2 regions of the Arthrobacter sp. SlRoot2-15 genome follow, and region 2 is predicted to be linked to the other one. Evidence: predicted binding sites of a transcription regulator. Region 2 holds the regulator's gene; the other holds the start of a gene.
The links. Region 2 encodes LexA, which represses DNA repair genes until DNA is damaged. Its sites were predicted from a motif close to TCGAACANNTGTTCGA; they were not measured.
Positions count from the first base shown of each region.

Region 1: AC6I9V_RS00900 (LexA family protein) is a predicted target of LexA. The motif match lies at 4,258-4,273, and genes of this name have one in related genera.

Region 1 covers NZ_AP046058.1:192,377-198,593, reverse strand. The annotation lists gene AC6I9V_RS00920 (cupredoxin domain-containing protein) at 1-216, opposite strand, end outside; gene AC6I9V_RS00915 (DedA family protein) at 457-1,131, shown strand; gene AC6I9V_RS00910 (AfsR/SARP family transcriptional regulator) at 1,558-2,436, shown strand; gene AC6I9V_RS00905 (Y-family DNA polymerase) at 2,503-3,795, opposite strand; gene AC6I9V_RS00900 (LexA family protein) at 3,813-4,244, opposite strand; gene AC6I9V_RS00895 (class I SAM-dependent methyltransferase) at 4,399-5,103, shown strand; partial or broken gene AC6I9V_RS00890 (SDR family NAD(P)-dependent oxidoreductase) at 5,146-5,682, shown strand; gene AC6I9V_RS00885 (GNAT family N-acetyltransferase) at 5,884-6,217, opposite strand, start outside.
Region 2 covers NZ_AP046058.1:531,306-537,522, forward strand. The annotation lists gene hisH (imidazole glycerol phosphate synthase subunit HisH) at 1-512, opposite strand, end outside; gene hisB (imidazoleglycerol-phosphate dehydratase HisB) at 509-1,135, opposite strand; gene AC6I9V_RS02465 (histidinol-phosphate transaminase) at 1,205-2,323, opposite strand; gene AC6I9V_RS02470 (LysM peptidoglycan-binding domain-containing protein) at 2,388-2,849, opposite strand; gene lexA (transcriptional repressor LexA) at 3,252-4,001, shown strand; gene AC6I9V_RS02480 (ATP-dependent DNA helicase) at 4,084-6,162, opposite strand; gene hflX (GTPase HflX) at 6,155-6,217, opposite strand, start outside.

The sequences.
Region 1 (6,217 bases), 340 kb from region 2:
TATGGTCAGCGCGGCCCCGGCGGGCACCAGCAGCGGCTCGCCGTAGCCGAAGTCGCGGATGGTGATGGCCATAGTGGCAGCTGCACTTGCAGGTGCAGTTGCCGGGCCGGCCGTGTTGGCCGGGGGCGCCGCGGGTCCGCCTCCCGGGGCGCAGCCGGCAGCTCCCAGCAGGACCGCCGCCAGCAGGAGCGTGACGCGCGCATTTCCGGTGTTCATGGTGCAACCCCTATCCCGGTGACCCGGATTCGTGGCTTTGGACGTGTTGCTGCCTGATCCAATCTTCCTCCCGTTGCAGGGAAATAGCGCCGACCCGGGAGCGCAGGTCCGTGGCCGGGGAACCGGCCGGAAAGCGCTCGGGGCGACGGCGTCGCGGTCGGGTGGATGGCGGTCCGGCGGGGGAGGGTGTGGCAGGGTAGGGGATGACCCGAGTTCCGCCGCGCCCGAGGAGTCCGAACGATGTCCGTGCCCGCCGTGGTGCCTGTAGCGTCCCAAGCGCACGAGCTGACCGGAATCGTCGGCTTCGCTGCCCAAGCCATCGACGCGTTCGGGGAATGGGGTGTTGGGCTGTTCACGCTGGCGGAGACGGTCTTTCCGCCAATCCCCAGCGAGGTCATCCTGCCGCTGGCCGGTTTCCTCACCCGCCAGGGATCCATGAGCCTGGCGCTCGTCTTCCTCACCAGCACCCTGGGCGCGTATGTGGGTGCGCTGCTGCTCTACTGGCTCGGCGCCCGCCTGGGGCTGGAGCGGTCCATCCGCTGGCTATCCCGGCTGCCGCTGGTGGACCGGGAGGATTTTGAGAAGGCCGCACACTGGTTCGACCGCCACGGCCGGCCGGCCATCTTCTTCGGCCGGCTGATCCCCGGCGTGCGGAGCCTGATCAGCCTTCCCGCCGGCGCCCAGAAAATGAACATGCTCACCTTCAGCCTTTTCACTATCGCCGGGAGCGGACTCTGGAACGGGCTCCTGATCGGTCTGGGCGCCTTCCTCGGAGCCCAGTACGAGCTGATCGAGCAATATTCCCGGTACCTCAATTACGCCGTTTACGTGGCCGTCGCCGCCCTCGTGGCGTGGTTTATTGTCAGGGCAATCCGACGGCGGAAATCAGGCCGCGGCACCCCTGCCGGCAAATAGTGCGTCGTTTGTGTGCCAAATCCGGGCCCGCGGGCGCCGTCCGGCTACGTGGTTGACGAGTCCGCGAATGTGGCAGGTGAGGTTCCGCGGATACTTGAAGCGGCACTCTTTCCCGGTGCTGCCTACTTGGCCCGGACCGTGATTACCTGCATCTGTTCTCGCGCGCTTACTCAGCAGTACTGGCAGCCGTACCCGTCTTTCATTCCCCCGGAAATCGGGTAGTTTCCCTGCTTGTTGCCCAATGTTCATCGTGTCACGGTGGCTGTGAGGGGTCGGCTGGAACAGGGGTTTCAGTCCGCACTGTTCCGTCTCTACTTCGGCCTTTGAATGACGCGATTTAAATCGTTTTACCTGGGGAAATCGGAGAACATCGTGAACAATTTGCCGGGAGCAACACCATCGATATCCGTTCAACTTTTTGGATCCTTGGAAATCCGCCGCGACGGCGTGGCACTCACTGCCGCGGATCTGGGCGGGTGTAAACCGCGGCACATTTTTGAGATTCTCCTGCTGAATCTGGGCACGCCGGTCTCCAAAACCCGCCTGATCGAGATCCTCTGGGGTCCAAGTGCCAGTGACGGCGCCGTGGCAACCCTGGAGAGCTATGTCAGCGGTATCCGCCGAGCGATTCAGCCGGGCCAGACCAAGACGGGCCCGCTCCGGACCGCGAACAGCGGCTACGTGCTGGATCCCCAGCTGGTGGATCTGGACCTCTCGCGATTCCGCGGTCTGCTCCGCGCGGCCAGCCTCGCGGCCCCGGCCGATGCGTATCCGCTCCTGCTTGAGGCCCTGGAACTCTCCGCCGAACCGCTCCTCGGCTTCGAACTCGTGGCCGACTGGGCAGAAGAGGCCCGCACCCGCCACTCCGCTGAGCGGGTCGCCGCGATGATCTTCGCCGCCGAGACGGCGACCTTTCTGGAGCGCCATGACGAGGCGATCCGCTGGGCGCAGGCAGCGATTCGGACGGAGCCGCTGAACGAGCGGGCCTGGACGGTCCTGGTGACTGCGTACGAACTTGCCGGACTGCCGGTGGAGGGCCTCTCCGCCTATGACCGTTGCCGCCGGCTCTTTGACCGGGACCTGGCCTGCTCTCCCGGCCCGGCTCTCCAGGCGGCGCATCTGCGGCTCCTGCGCCAGCGCGCGGAGGCGAACACGGAACTCTCCGAAGTACTGGCGGCCCTGCTCTTCCTGGGCGAGAGGCTGCACGGCGCCGGACCGCAGCGCCTGGCGGCCGACGACCGGCTGCATGAGAACGCCGGACGGATCCTGGATTCCTTCCTCCAGCGCGTCCGCGCGGCCGTCTGAGCCGCACCTGTCCCGCCACTGCCCCTTCGTCGGACCGGGGTCCGGCTATCAGGCGGGTCGGCGGTGTCAGCCCGCTCTGACCACGGGCAGTTCGTCCCAGTGGGTGGTGTAACGCGGGGACAGCATGTCGCGCTTCATCGTCCAGTCCGGTCCGCCGCGGATTCCGGCGTGCCCCAGGCCGATGGAGCCCCGGCCGTATTTGCGGCTCACCTCCTCGAGCAGCGGGCCGATGCCGCGTTCCTCATGCGGGTTCTCAAAGGCAGCCAGTGGAGCCTGGCGGGCGGTCGGGCGCAGGTCCGTGACCATAATGCCCGCCCGCGCGTACTTCACGCCGTCGTCGATCCGGGGGAGCAGGGCGTAGGACGCCCGGGCCAGCAGCACCGGATCCGCGGTGGGCATCGGCAGCCGGACACAGGCCGAGGGGTGTGAGCTGTCGCGGGGGTTGTAGTGGGACGTCGCGGCGAACGCGGTGAGGACCGCGGCCTGCAGCTCGTGCCTGGCGAGCCGGGCGCTGGCCTGCTGGGCGTAGATGCCGAGGACCTGGCGCATGCCGGCCGCGGTGCTGATGGGCGTGGCGAAGGACCGGCTGAAGATCAGCTGGTCGCGGCCGACGCGTTCCTCCTCGAGCGGGATGCAGGGGGTGCCCTGAAGTTCCAGGACGGTCCGCATCAGCACCACCGAGAAGCGGTCCCTGATTCTGATCGGGTCCGTGCGGGCGAGATCCAGCACGGTATGGATCCCCATCCCGTTGAGTCGTTTTGTCAGCCGCGTGGCGACACCCCAGAGTTCGATCACGGGCAGCCGGGCCATCAGGTGCTCCCGCCTGTCCGCGGGAACAGAATCCCAATGGCAGACGCCGTCGAAGTCCGGGTTGTGCTTGGCCCACTTGTTGGCCAGCTTCGCAAGGGTTTTGGTGCCGGCGATGCCGACGCAGACCGGGACGCCCACATTCCGGCGCACCGCCGTCTTCATGGTCTGGCCCAACCGCAGCAACTCCTCCGGGGTGCCCCGGACGCCCAGGAAGGCCTCGTCGATGCTGTACACCTCCAACCAGGCCGAATAGCGGCCCAGGAGTTCCATCACGCGGGCGCTGATGTCCCCGTAAAGCTCGTAGTTGCTTGACTTTGCCACCAGCCCCCACTCTTTGGCCCGCGGGGCGATCTTGAACCAGGGTTCCCCGAGGGGGATGCCGAGGGCCTTCGCTTCGACCGAGCGGGTGACCGCGCAGCCGTCGTTGTTCGAGAGCACCACCACGGGCCTGCCCTCTAGTGAGGGGTCGAAGGCGCGTTCGGCGCTGGCGTAGAAGCAGTTCACGTCCACGAGCGCGATGCTGCCTCGGCGGACGCGGGACTCAATCATTGGTCTCAGGCATGGTCTCAGACATGGTGCAGGCACCGGGTGGCGACACCCCAGATGACGAGGTCGGCGAGGGCGGGCACCCGGATGTCGGGGTAGCGCGGGTTGTCCGCCTGCAGGACCACCCCGGACGCTGACAGGCGGAGGCGCTTGACGGTGAGTTCGCCGTCGAGGACGGCGACGACGACGCAGCCGTCGCGGGGCTCCAGTGCCCGGTTCACGATGAGTTCGTCGCCGTCGCTGATGCCGGCGCCCTCCATCGAGTCCCCGGACACCCGCACTACGTAGGTGCTGGTGATGTCCTTGATGAGGTGTTCGTTGAGGTCGATCCGGCCGTCAAAGTAGTCCTGGGCCGGCGACGGATAGCCGGCGGCGACCGGTACCGGCGAGATCAGCACCGACAAGAGAGAGGAGCCCGCATCTATCACGCGCGGCCCGATGATTACGCCCACAACACACCTTTATTCGAACATATCTTCGAATCCAAGTGTAGCCCCGAGGGGTGACAATGGACCCTCGGCGCCGTGGCTGGTGAAGGGCGGTGCCGGCTTGCTAGGGTCAACCCTTATTGTCCCGCCCGTGGGATTTCGCCTGAAGGGAAGAGCAATGAAGGTCGACCACTATGACAGTTTCGCCCAGAGCTATTCGGCGGAGAACGAGTCCAGCCTCCTCAACGCGTACTACGAGCGGCCGGCGATGATTGCGCTCGCGGGCGACGTCGACGGGCGCCGGATCCTGGACGCGGGGTGCGGCGCCGGGCCGCTGTCCGCGGCATTGGGCGCGAAGGGCGCGGTCATGACCGGCTTCGATTCCAGTCCGGCGATGCTGGAGCTGGCAAGACAGCGGTTGGGCGCGTCCGCGGACCTGCACGTGGCCGACCTCAGCAAGCCGCTTCCTTTCGCCGATGGCTCCTTCGACGACGTCGTCGCGTCCCTGGTGCTGCACTATCTGGAGGACTGGTCGGCGCCGCTTGCCGAAGTGCGGCGCGTGCTGAAGCCGGGCGGCCGCCTGATCCTGTCCGTCAACCACCCCACGGTCAGTGTGGTCACCCAGCCGGCCGAGGACTATTTCGCCCTCCGGCAGTACTCGGAGGACTATGAGTTCGACGGCGAACCGGCGGTCCTGACCTTCTGGCACCGGCCGCTGCACGCGATGATCAACGCCTTCATATCGGCGGGCTACCGCGTGGCCACCGTGAGCGAACCTGAACCGGCTCCGGACACGCCGCGCGAACTGCTTCCGCCGCGCATCCTCAGCGGGGAGAAGTCGGCGTTCCTGTCCTTCATCTTCTTCGTCCTCGAGGCCAACTAGGCCAGCACAAGAATCGCCCCGCACTACGGCTAGCCTGAGCAGATGAAGAAACTGGCTGTGGTGACAGGTGCCAGCCGCGGTCTTGGGCTGTCCCTGGTCAACGAGTTTTCGGCGTCCGGCTGGAGCGTCATAGCGATCGCGCGGACGCCTCAGCCCGAGAGCGCCCGCACGCACGCACGCGACGTGGTAACCGTCCACCATGATGTTCGATCAGCCGTTGCGACAGAACTTCTTGAGGCCCTAGACGGCCGCCCCGTCGACGTGCTGATCCATAACGCGGCGCAGGGAGCACCCCATGGCAACCTCGGGGCGATTCCGCCGGAAGGAATCTTGAACGCCGTTGACGTGAACGTTGCCGGTGCGCTGCGCCTGGTGCAGTTCCTGTTGCCGAACCTCTTGGCGGCCCCTGATTCGATCATTATCAACGTGACGTCCCGGCTGGGGTCCCTGGCGGCCCAGGCCAACGGTGACTTCTCAGACCTGTCGACGAGTTATGCCTACAAAATCTCCAAAGCCGCGCAGAACATGCTGACCGTAGCGCTGGCGCAAGACCTCCAGGGACGGGTTCGCTGCTGGGCGGTACACCCGGGCAAACTGGCGACTGGGATGGGGCAGCCCGATGCGTCCAAAGATCCGCGCACCGCCGCCCGGGCAACTGCGCGACCTGGTCGATTCGGGTGTGCGGACGTCCCCCCGATTCTGTTCCCTCGGAGAAGAGGATCTTTCCTGGTAGAGCAGGCGAACCAACCCGGACCTCAAAGAGCAGCCCGGCGTAGGAGGTCAGGCGCCGCCGTTGGGGGCGGTATCGATCCAATAGCGGCGTTTGCCGTTGCGGCTGTCCTCGTAGACGCCGCCGTTCTTTTCGATAGTTGCCCGCGAACCGGCATTGTCCTCGTCGCAGGTCACGAGAGCGCGGGGGATTCCGAGGTCCCGGGCAACCGGCAGGGCCTCAGCCAGCGCTGCCGCCGCGTGGCCGCGGCGCCGGGCGGAGGGCCGCACGCTGTAACCGATGTGGCCGCCCTCATTGAAGAGGAAATCGTTCAGCTCATGCCTGACGGCCAGGGAGCCAAGGAACTTCTCGCCCTCGACGATCCACAGGTACGTGCAGGGCACA
Region 2 (6,217 bases):
GAGTGCACGAAATAGAAGCGCTCGTTCTCGACGCCGGCGAAGAGCCGTGAGCCCTCCGGCACGGTGACGGTGTTCCAGCCCATGTGCGGCACCACCTCGGCCGGCAGCAGCTCGACCTTGCCGGGCCACTCCCCCATGCCTTCGGCAACGGTGCCGTGTTCCACGCCGGCCTCGAACAGGACCTGGAGCCCGACGCAGATCGCGAGCACCGGACGGCCGCCGGCGACCCGGCGTCCGATCATGCGGACGGCGTCAACGGCTTTGAGCTCGTTCATGACGGTTTCGAAGGCCCCGACGCCGGGGACGACGAGTCCGTCGGCGTTGAGCACGTCCTCGGGCTTGGCGCTGAGGATCACCTCGGCACCGGCGCGTTCCAGCGCGCGGACGGCCGAACGGACGTTGCCGGAGCCGTAGTCCAGCACGGTGACGGTGGGCTTGCCCTCGGGCGAGGCGGGTTTGCGGGCCGCGTCGGGGTTGATGATCGCGCCGTCCTGGAGGACCTTGCCGGTCACAGCGCACCCTTGGTGGAGGGAATGCCCTCGACCCGGGGGTCGGGTTCCACGGCGGCCCGGAGAGCTCGGGCGAAGGCTTTGAACTGGGCCTCGACGATGTGGTGCGGGTCCCGGCCGGCGGTGACATTCATGTGCAGGCAGATTCCGGCGTGAAGCGTGATGGCCTCGAAGACGTGCCGGGTCAGGGACCCGGTGAAGTGGCCGCCGATCAGGTGGTATTCCTGGCCCGCCGGTTCGCCGGCGTGCACCAGGTAGGGCCGGCCGGAGACGTCGACGACGGCGTGCGCGAGGGCCTCGTCGAGCGGGACCGTGGCCTCGCCGAAGCGGCGGATGCCGGCCTTGTTGCCCAGGGCGGTGCGGAGGACCTCGCCGAAGGTGATGGCGACGTCCTCAACGGTGTGGTGGACGTCGATGTGGGTGTCGCCGGTGGCCTTGATGGTCATATCGATCAGCGAGTGCTTGCTCAGCGCCGTCAGCATGTGGTCGTAGAACGGCACGGAGGTGCTGATGTCGGAGACTCCGGTGCCGTCGAGGTCGATCTCGACCAGCACGGACGATTCGCTGGTGGTCCGCTCGAGGCGTGCGGTCCGGGCCTCGGCAGCGGCAGATCCGGTGGTGCTCATGTGGGGTGTCCTTTGGATGAGGCGGGCGCCCGGCAAACGCCGGCGGTGTGCGTGGGTCCTGGCTTTAGTCTAGGCGGACTGCGCTTCGTGGCCGGTCAGGATCCGCTCCAGCGCCTGCAGGAAGGCTGTGGTTTCCGTCTCAGTGCCGGCGGTCACGCGCAGGTGGCCGGGGATGCCAACGTCGCGGATGAGGACTCCGGCGTCCAGCAGCCCCTGCCACGTCTCGTGCGGGTTCTCGAGGCCGCCGAAGAACACGTAGTTGGAGTCCGAGGCCGCGGGCTTGAGGCCCAGCCGGGTCAGCTCGGCGACGATCCGGTCCCGCTGGCGCTTGATGTCTTCAACGTCGGCCATCAGGGCCACCCGGTGGCGCAGCGCGGCCAGCGCCGTGGCCTGGGTGATGGCGGAGAGGTGGTACGGCAGGCGGACCAGGCGCAGGGCGTCGGTGACTTCCGGCGCGGCCGCCATGTAGCCCAGCCGCGCCCCGGCCAGGGCGAAGGCTTTGCTCATGGTCCGGGAGACGATCAGCCGTTCCCGTCCGGGCAGCAGCGTCAGGGCGCTGGGCGTGCCGTCGTGGGCGAACTCGTGGTACGCCTCGTCGACGATCACGATGGTCTGGCTTGCTTTGCCGGCCTCGTAGACCGCTTCAACGACGTCGAGGCCGAGGCCGGTGCCGGTGGGGTTGTTCGGCGAGCAAAGGAAAACAACGTTGGGCTGCAGCTCGCGGACCTGCCGCGCGGCCGATTCGGCGCTGAGCCCATAGTCGTCGGCGCGCACCCCGGTGATGTATCCGGTGTCCGTGCCGGCGGCCAGCAGCGGGTACATGGAGTACGTGGGAGGGAAGCCGAGCGCTGTGCGGCCCGGGCCGCCGAAGGCCTGGAGGATCTGCTGGAGGACCTCGTTGGAGCCGTTCGCTGCCCAGATATTGCCGGCGTCGAGGCCGTGGCCGAGGTACTCGGCGAGCCCTTCCCGCAGTTCGGTGAACTCGCGGTCCGGGTAGCGGTTCAGCCCGGCGGCGGCCTCCGTCACCGCTTCGGCGATGGCCGCACGGACGTCGGCCGGAACCCCGTGGGTGTTCTCGTTGACGTTCAGCAGGATGGGGACGTCCAGCTGCGGCGCGCCGTACGGGCGCAACCCCCGCAGGTTCGTCCGGAGGGGCAGTCGGTTGAGGCGCTCTAGCTGGTCAGTCACCTGCCCAGTTTAAGTGAGACCCTGCCCGCCCCCGAAACTGTGACCGGCAATCCGGCCGCCGGCGCTACTTGGAGGGTACGTAGAGCTGCTGGCCGGGGATGACGCGGGCGGCGCCGAGGTTGTTGAGCTGGACGATGTCCGCGACGACGTCGCGGGGATCCCGTTCCGGTGCCACGGCGCCGGCGATGGCCCAAAGTGACTCCCCCGGCTGGACGGTGACGGTGACCGTAGGCGTGAGCGCCAGCTCCGACGCGGAGTCGGCAGCCTTGGCCGGCGCGTTGAGGAAACCGGCCAGCGAGAGGAGAAGGGCAGCCAGCAGGATCAGCGGCAGGCCAAAGAAGACGAAGCGGCCGCGGCGGGTCAGCCGCAGCGGCGCCTGCCCGGCGGGCACCGTCCGCCGGCTCCGGCCGGACTCCTGGCCGTCGAAGATGCCATTCGGGCCGAAGGCCTCAAAGCCGGACCCCTCGGACGGGCCCTGGCCGGGAACGGAAACCAGCGAACCGGAAATAGCGCTTACTGCTGACATGAGCTGAGCCCTCCTGGACTTATCTGTGCCGCCCGGCGTACTCCACGTACCTGCCGCCAACCGGCCTAACCATCAAACGCGAACCTTGGAACGTAAACGTTGATCACCATGTTCGAACACAGAACCGAACACAGGAGTGCTCCTCCGACGCCCTGCTTCGAACACATATTCGAACTTGGTAGTTCCTGTTTTAGCACTTATGAACGAACATTGTCGAGACTCGCTAGAACAAATGTTTGAAAAACTGTGCAGGCTGGCCTACTTTTGAACCAGCAGGACAACCAATTGCAGGACAACCACGGGTGGCGATCAACAGCAGTTGATCAACAGGGTCTGACATTTTTCAGGCCCGCTGGTCACGGCGGCCACTGCGGCCGGGCGGAACGGAAAGGCGAGGCGAACATGGCAGCACAAGCCGCCGGCGGGAGGGCCGCCCAGCGGAACCCCCAGACCGGCCGGGCGCCGAAGGGCCTCACCGTCCGGCAAAAGAAGATCCTGGAGACCATCCAGCGGTCTGTGACGGACAACGGCTACCCGCCCTCGATGCGTGAAATCGGCGACACCGTCGGGCTCGCCAGCCTCTCCAGCGTCACCCACCAGCTCTCGCAGCTGGAAAAGCTCGGTTACCTGCGGCGGGACCCGAAACGGCCGCGCGCCATGGAAGTCCTGTTGCCGCTGACGCTCGACGAGGGCGCCACCAAGGTGTCCGGTGTTGCGAAGTCCACCGGTCTGCGGGCCGTCGGTGGCCTCGCGGTCTCGGAGCTGGCCAGCGCCACGGACACAGCGATGGTGCCCTTTGTGGGCCGGATCGCCGCGGGCGGCCCGATCCTGGCCGACCAGGTGGTGGAGGACGTGATGCCGCTGCCGCGCCAGTTGGTGGGCCACGGCGAACTGTTTATGCTCCGGGTGGCCGGCGATTCGATGATCGACGCCGCCATTTGCGACGGCGACTGGGTGGTGGTCCGGCGCCAGAACGACGCCGTTAACGGCGACATCGTGGCCGCCCTGCTCGACGACGAGGCCACGGTCAAGACGTTCCGCCAGCGCGACGGCCACACCTGGCTGCTTCCGCAGAACACCCAGTACGAACCGATCCTGGGTGACCACGCCGTCATCATGGGCAAGGTCGTCTCCGTGCTGCGCTCCCTCTAGCACCCGCGTCGGCACGTCCGGCCGCCGACGCCGAAGGCCCCGTCCGAACGTTCCGGACGGGGCCTTCGCGTTGCCTGTCGGCCTAGGTGGCGGTCTGTTGGGCCGGCGCATCCCGGGCCAGGCGTGCAAGGGCGGCCAGGGCCACCGCAGGGTCGGTGGTGGGCCAGAACGGCGGCAGCGCGGCGCGCAGGAACCCGCCGTAGCGCTCAGTGGACAGCCGGGAATCCAGGACGGCCACCACGCCCTTGTCCGACGTCGAGCGGATCAGCCGGCCGGCGCCCTGGGCGAGCCGGATAGCGGCGTGGGTCGCCGAGACGGTCATAAAACCGTTGCCGCCGGCCTGTGCCACGGCACGGGAGCGGGCCGTCATCAGCGGATCATCGGGCCGCGGGAACGGGATCCGGTCAATCACCACAAGGCGGCAGGAGTTACCGGGCACGTCGACGCCCTGCCAGAGCGACATGGTGCCAAAGAGGCAGGTGTCCGGCTCGTCCGCGAACTGCTTCACCAGTGCCGTCATGGTCGATTCGCCCTGGCAGAGGATACTCAGGCCGAGCCGCGGCCGCATCGCCTCGGCGGCTTCCTCGGCGGCGCGCCGGGAGGAGAAGAGGCACAGGGCCCCGCCGCCGGAGGCGCGGATCAGCTTTTCGAGCTCGTCGAGGGCTTCGGGCGAGGTTCCGCGGCCGGGCTTGGGCAGGTGTTTGGCGACGTAGAGGATGCCCTGCTTGGGGTATTCGAACGGGGACCCGACGTCGACGCCGGTCCAGCTGGGGGCGCCCGGGCCGACCAGGCCGAGTCCTCCGGCTGCCGGCTCGAAGGCCGAGCCGATGGCGAGGGTGGCCGAGGTTAGCACGACGGTGTGGTCGGCGAACAGGCCCTCGCGCAGCCGCCCGGCGACGCTGAGCGGGGCGATGTTGATCAGCGCGGGCGCGGAGTCATCGGGCTGGGAGTAACCCTGTTGCGGGTCGAAACTGCTGTTGCGTGAGAACCAGACCACCTCGCGGTTTTCCTTGGCGGCCAGGAGCCGTTCGCACAGTTCGAGGATCAGCATCAGGCGGGACCGGGCGAGCTGCCGGCCGCCGTCGGCGGTGTTGGCGCTGTCGCCCTTCGAATCCGAGAGCGCGGCGCGGCAGGCGTCACGCAACTGGTCCACGCAGTCGAGCTGTTCGCTGTTCAGGCCGTTCGGCATCAGCCCGCTGGGGACGCCTTCAATGGCGAGTTCCAGGTTGGAGGCGGCGTTGTTGAGCGCGTCGACGGTGATTCCGGTGTGCTTGCGGGCACCTGACGCGGCGGCGTGCACCATGGCTACGGAGAGCTGTCCGGACACGGCGCCGGTCACCCGGTCCTGCAGTTCGTGTGCCTCGTCCACCACCACCACGTCGTACTCGGGCAGCACGGCGAGGCCTTCGAAGGCGCTGACGGCCAGCATGGCGTGGTTGGTGACCACAACGTCGGCGTCGGCGGCGTTTTGCCGGGCGAGTTCGCTGAAGCATTCGGCGGCGAGCGGGCATTTCTGCGCCCCGAGGCATTCCATCGAGGTGACGGAGACTTGCCGCCAGGCGCGGTCGGTCACGCCCGGCATCAGCTCGTCCCGGTCCCCCGTCTGGGTGTCCTCGGCCCACTCGCGGAGCCGGACTACCTCCTTGCCGAGCTGGGAGGACGGCCCGCCCATCGCGGCGGCGAAGTGCGGCACGGAGGTGTCCTCGCCGAGGGAGAACAACTGGCCCTCGGAGGGCTCTTCGGAGGGGAAGCCGCCTTCGAGCTTGTGCCGGCAGACATAGTTGGAGCGTCCCTTGACCAGGGCCACTTTCACCGGCCGGTCCAGGGCGGGTGTGATGGTCTTGAGCAGCCGGGGCAGGTCCCGGCCGACGATCTGGGTCTGCAGCGCCAGGGTGGCGGTGGAGACCAGGGTGGGCTTGTCGCTGACCAGCGAGTGGGCGATCAACGGAATCAGGTACGCCAGGGACTTGCCGGTGCCGGTGCCGGCCTGGACCAGCAGGTGGTCGCCGGTTTCAATCGCGCGGGCCACCTGCCGGGCCATTTCGTGCTGGCCGTCGCGGCTCTGGCCGCCCATGCCGGAGACCGCCCGGTCGAGCAGTTCAACTACGAACTGCTCGCCGGACGGCAGGGCCTCCCCTTCGGCCACCGCTGGTTCAGTCATTGCTGACGAAGGAATCCAGTTCGGCGGCGAGCCCCTCGCGCACCATCACCACGGC